2 regions of the Fictibacillus halophilus genome follow, and region 2 is predicted to be linked to the other one. Evidence: riboswitches for the same ligand, from Rfam matches in the RefSeq annotation. Region 2 holds a riboswitch; the other holds the start of a gene.
The links. Region 2 has a riboswitch for lysine ahead of I5J82_RS11490 (aspartate kinase). Riboswitches for the same ligand answer to the same signal wherever they lie in the genome.

Region 1 (3,175 bases), 830 kb from region 2:
TTCGGAAATGCTCTCCAAACCACACATAAAGAGTTCTGATCAAGATATTCTCTATTCGATACGACCAGGTAAAGGTGAGAATATTGGTAACCTACTCATACCGAAGTTAAATGCTACACTACCTATTTTTCATGGAACAGATGAAGAAGAATTAGAAAGAGGTGTGGGTCATTACGAGAAAAGTGTCTTACCAGGAGAACATGATAATTCTGTTCTTTCTGGACACCGAGATACTGTTTTTCGCAAGCTTGGTGAGGTGGGAAAGGGTGATAAGTTGGTCGTAGAAACATCAGCAGGAACCTTTACTTATAAGATTCGACAGGTGCGCATCGTAGATAAAGACGACCGAACTGTCATCGTACCTAAACCGAGAGCAACATTAACTGTTTCAACGTGTTATCCCTTTGATTTTATTGGTGCATCACCTCAAAGGTATATTCTCGTCGCAGACTTGATATCACAAAAATTAACATAATCTATTAAGACAACAGACACTTTTCTGTTGTCTTTTTTTTGACCCCATTTACAACGGGCGTATATTTGTCTTGTTTAAAAGATAATCAAAACAGGTATGAATACCAATAATGTATGTTGGTCTAAAGTCATTCCCCCTGATACATACTTAGTATAAACAACTAGAAAGCCGGTGGTGAAAACATGAAAAAAATCACATTGATTGTTGCAATCAGTATCATTGTTTTGTTAGGTGTTGCTTTTGGAGTGTACTCTATTAACTCCGAAGAAATGGAAGTAACAGCTATTGGTGATTCTCTTGCATATGGATTAGGTGATACCAAAGATAATGGGTATATAGGAGATGTTGAAAAACGATACGAAGAAGACTTAGACAAACAGCTTGTTGTTCATGACTTTGGAGTTCCTAATGATACAAGCACAGATTTACTTAAGCGGTTAAAAAATCCTGAGATAGCAGAAACAGCTAAAAGCTCTGATGTGATTTTCATAAACATAGGAACGAACGATTTTCTAAAAAGTACAGATCGATTGACGAAATTCAATAAAGAAGAGCTAACGGCAAACGAGGAAATTTACAAAGAGAATTTGAACCAAATCATTCGAAATATACAGAATAAAGAAAATCCGAAGACCATTTATATCTTAGGTATCTATAACCCTAAAGCTAAATGGAGTGATATGTCTGTCGTCAACAAAGCCGTATCAAATTGGAATCAATCCACAATAGAAGTAACGAAGAAAAACAAAAATACAGCATATATACGTACAGATGACCTGTTCATTGACAAAAATAAACGTGATTATTTCTCTGACAAACTTCATCCTAACGAAAAAGGTTATGCGTTAATTGGAAAAAGAGTTTACGAAACTATTCGACAAAGCTCAGATTTTAAATAAACAAAACATTGACCTAGCTGAAAAAATCTGTTATTCTTCAAAACGTTATGAACTTATAAATTTCATATAAAGTCCTCACATTAATCTCGGTGAGGTAGAGGTCGCATTAATTATGAGTAGAACTGTTAGAGGCAAGTGGTGCTTTTGACAACAGTTTAAAAGGAATTGATGCCGAAATGGTTTTTTATCCACTTGAAAATCCATTGGGGCTGCATTGAATAAGTGCAGAACTGTCGCAGAATTGTCTGCGTTGAGCTATGAGAGATTTTTGGGGGAAGCTGATTATATTCACGTATGGGCTGTTTCCATACGTGTTTTTTTTATTGGCATTAAATCAACAGGAGGTTTTTCAGCATGAAAAATAACAATTGGAGCGTGTGGCTTCTAACAGCATTTGTTGTTGGAAACATGGTAGGTTCGGGAATCTTTATGTTGCCGAACACATTAGCTCAAACAGCAAGTCCACTAGGAGTTACAGCTGCTTGGGCAGTTACTGGATTTGGAGTATTGATGATAGCGTTGGTCTTTGGATCTCTATCTATAAGAAAACCTGAATTAACCGCAGGTCCTCAAAGCTATGCAAGAGCTTTGTTCTCAAACCCAAAAGCAGGAAATGTAGCAGGGTTTAGTATGGTATGGGGATACTGGGTTGCAAATTGGATCAGCAACGTCGCGATCATCACTAGTTTTGCCGGATATTTATCAACGTTCTTTCCAATGATGCGAAGTTCAAAGGTTATAGGAACAATACTCAACCAAGATATTCAGTTGGGTAAGCTTATTACATTTGTAGTGTGTACGGTATTGCTATGGTTTACGCACTTTATTTTAATAAAGAGCATGAATGGAGCAGGGAAACTTAACTTTGTGGCAACTGCTTCAAAAGTAATCGGATTTATGTTGTTTATTGTCGCTGCACTTTTCGCAGTCGAGTCAACGATCTTTGCTGATGCTTACTTCCCGATTGTAGATGATGCTGGCATCTCTCATGGTCTTGGAAGTCAGATCAATATGGCTGCCATTGCAACGTTATGGGCATTTGTTGGGATTGAATCAGCTGTTGTCTTATCCGGAAGAGCTTCTTCGCAACGAGATGTAAAAAAGGCTACGATTGTTGGTCTACTTATTGCATTAAGCATCTACATGATCACAACTTTACTCACGATGAACGTTCTGCCTAGAGAAGTTCTGATGAGTTCAGATAAACCATTCGTTGATGTACTATCCGTATTGATTGGGAATACAGGAGCTTCTTTAATGGGATTGTTAGCTGTTATCTCTTTGTTCGGTTCAACGATCGGCTGGATACTTTTAAGCTCAGAAGTACCGTATCAAGCTGCTAAATCAGGTGTTTTTCCCGCTTTCTTCGGTAAAGTAAATAAGAACGGAAGTCCAGTAAACGCATTAGCAGTTACAAATATTATGTCTCAGATTTTTATCTTCTCTACGATATCAGGTACGATTGGTGAAGCTTACACGTTCTTAACTACTTCTGCCACGCTAGCTTATTTGATTCCGTATTTGATTTCGGCGGTTTACTTTTTAAAGCTTGTCTATAGTGGAGAAACTTATAACGAAATAAAAGGATCACGCGTAAGAGATGGTGTGATTGCTTTGTTAGCATTCATCTACTCTAGTTGGGTGATCATTTCTGGAACATCAGATGCTAAGACCTTTACTTTAGGAATTGGATTATTTTTCTTAGGTTTTCTCGTTTATCCGATCTTTCATAGGTATACTCCTAAGAATAGTAAAGATCGTAAAGTCGCTTAAAGAGGTTTTCTTTTTGGAACCTTTATCG
Region 2 (3,175 bases):
TCCCGTTATAATAAAAATTAGAAAGAAGGGATGCAGAATGTTTAAACAAAAGACAAAGGATGAAAACACCCCTGTAGAACAGCTTTCTGTTTCAGCTTTTGGGTATGAGATCCTTCGAAGCGACTTATTGCCTGAACTTCTTGGCAAACAAGAACGAAATATTCTCTATTGGGCAGGAAGACACTTGGCTAGAAAATATCCTTTACATACGATGGAAGAAGTTCACGCTTTTTTTGTTGAAGCTGGCTGGGGTACTCTTGAAATGATCGAAGCTTCAAAAACAGAGATGAATTTCTCTTTGAACTCTCAATTGATTGTGCAACGAATGGAAAACTTTAATCATCAAACGTTCAGCCTAGAAGCAGGCTTCCTCGCTGAACAGGTTCAGCTGCAAAAAAAATGCACAACAGAAGCTTTAGAATCTATCAAACGAAACAAAGTTTTTATTACTGTTCAATGGGATAAAAAAGATACGATCGAATAACAAAAAGCCGGCGGATTGCCGGCTTTTCAATGTTTAAGATTAGATTTACGTGTTCTGAACGGGAACACGAGCATCTAACTCAAACACATCATGCAGCGTTTCAATTGACTTAATCATATCTTCTTGCTTCACAACGGTTGATACCTTAATCTCAGAGGTGCTGACCATCTTAATCATAATCTCTTGGTCTGACAGAGCTTTAAACATTTTAGCGGCTACGCCAGGATTTGAGATCATACCTGAACCAACGATTGACACCTTTGCCAAACCCTGTTCATAACTGATCGATTCGAAACCTAATTTTGCTTGATGTGCCGCAAGCACTTCTTGTGTAGCAGACAGTGAGTTTGATTCGATCGAGAACGAAATATTTGTTTTCTCTTCATTAAGTACATTTTGAATGATGATGTCTACATTGATACCGTTAGAAGCCAAAATCGTAAACAGTTCAGCTAAAGCGTGTATTTCATTAGGTACTGAAGAGACCGTAATTTTTGTTATGTTTCCTTCAAACGCAAGACCTCTAACCATTAAATTTTGTTCCATAGACACTTCCTCCTCTACTAATGTTCCACGTTCTTCACTCATGCTTGACCTTACTTCTAAGGTAATACTATAGTTTTTAGCAAACTCAACCGCTCTCGGATGTAAAACACCCGCACCGAGGTTCGCCATCTCTAACATCTCATCATAAGAGATCGAAGGTAGTTTTCTAGCTGAATTCACTACACGGGGATCTGTCGTATAAACACCAGTCACATCGGTATAGATGTCACAGCGATCCGCGTTTAAAGCTGCCGCTAGCGCAACGGCTGTTGTATCTGATCCACCTCTGCCAAGCGTTGCGATATCCTTGGTTTCTGGTATAAGTCCTTGAAACCCTGCAACAACCACGATATGGCCATCTTTTAATAAGTCAGAGATTCGCTTTGAATCGATGTCTAGTATTCTTGCATTTGAAAAGGCATCTTCTGTTTGAATGCCCGCTTGCCATCCTGTTAAAGATTGCGCTTTATATCCTTCCTGATGCAGAGCCATCGTCAATAGGGCGATCGTAATCTGCTCTCCTGTCGTAAGAAGCATATCCATCTCCCGTTTAGAAGGGTTATGACTGATACTTGTCGCGAGCTTTACAAGTTCATCTGTTGTTTTACCCATCGCTGAAACCACAACCACGACTTCATTTCCTGCATCTACTTCGTGGATGATTCGTTTTGCAACATTTTGTATTCGCTCAACTGAGCCAACACTAGTTCCGCCAAATTTTTGAACGATTCTCCCCATATTCTCCAATCCCTTCTTGTTGTAAGATTCTATCTCTTTTATTTGAAGACTTTGTTGACGCTAAAAGACCACGTCTACTTAGTTTGCACGTATACTTTCAGGTTTCTTTTTTGAAAGTAAATACAAAAAAGCAACAATAAGGAAAAACCCTATTGTTGCTATAATCCGTAGCAAGCCAAGTTTGTTCCCCCTCGTGAGATAGTCCTCCACACAAACCCTGGGGGGACTTGTGTGACAGCTCTGTATTTATTCAATACAGGTCCAGCATAAAAGGCTAGAAGTCCTTTTACACTTCGGCAAGAATCCCCTTTCCACCATCATCACTAGAGCTTCTTCTCTTCAGATGGGTTACTATTGGTTCCTGCTCCTCTACCATCACTTCATACGAAGCATGGCATATTTATAAAGTTGGATTCATTTTAACAAAGTTAATCACTGGCTGCAACTACTCATTTGATAAAAATGCTTTTTCAATAAGCTCGGCTACTGGTTTAGGCACACCTGCTGCTTGAATCTCATCAACAGTAGCTTCTTTTAACTTCTTTAACGATCCAAAGTGGCGAAGAAGCATCTTTTTACGTTTGTCGCCAATGCCAGCAATGCTGTCTAATGTTGATTCAAACATACTTTTAGATCGGACTTTTCGATGGAAAGAAATCGCAAACCTATGAACTTCATCTTGAATTCGTTGCAAAAGATAGAATTCCTGACTGTTTCTGGCCAAGTGTATCATCTCTGGAGGATCGCCAATCCATAGCTGTGAGGTTCTATGTTTTTCATCTTTTGATAGACCTGCTACAGGGATAAATAAGTTTAGCTCGTTTTCTAACACATCTTGAGCTGCTGATATCTGCCCTTTTCCGCCATCGATCAGAATTAAATTAGGAAGCTCTCCTTCCTCTCTTAACACCCTCGTATATCTTCGGCGAACAACTTCTTTCATAGAAGCATAATCATCTGGTCCTTCTACAGATTTGATCTTGTATTTTCGATAATCCTTTTTATAAGGTTTACCATCAACAAAAACAACCATAGCAGAAACAGGATCTGTTCCATGAATATTCGAGTTATCGAACGCTTCAATACGATAAGGTGCAGCAATTCCAATTCTCTCACCAAGGTTCTCAACAGCTTTAATCGTTCTCGCTTCATCTTGCTCGATCAGAGCAAATTTTTCGTGAAGAGCTAAAGACGCGTTTTTGGTTGCTAACTCCACTAGCTCTTTCTTTTGTCCTTTTTTTGGTTGCAATACTTTCACTTGAAGAAGTTCCGACACAAGATGTGCATCCACTTCTTGTGGAAGTAGGATCTCTTTAGGCAGAAGATGATTTTTTTGCAGATAGAACTGACCGATAAAGGTTAGCAGGTCTTCATTCGCCTCGCCATAAAACGGAAAGACAGAAATAT

Region 1: linked by a shared signal. The riboswitch ahead of I5J82_RS07130 (amino acid permease) and the one ahead of I5J82_RS11490 (aspartate kinase) in region 2 are both predicted to bind lysine.

Annotation. Positions count from the first base shown of each region.
Region 1 is NZ_JAEACF010000001.1:1,372,242-1,375,416, forward strand. It holds gene I5J82_RS07120 (class D sortase) at 1-475, shown strand, start outside; gene I5J82_RS07125 (GDSL-type esterase/lipase family protein) at 658-1,374, shown strand; lysine riboswitch at 1,462-1,640, shown strand; gene I5J82_RS07130 (amino acid permease) at 1,729-3,147, shown strand.
Region 2 is NZ_JAEACF010000001.1:2,199,657-2,202,831, forward strand. It holds gene I5J82_RS11485 (YslB family protein) at 38-484, shown strand; gene I5J82_RS11490 (aspartate kinase) at 530-1,768, opposite strand; lysine riboswitch at 1,960-2,148, opposite strand; gene uvrC (excinuclease ABC subunit UvrC) at 2,214-3,175, opposite strand, start outside.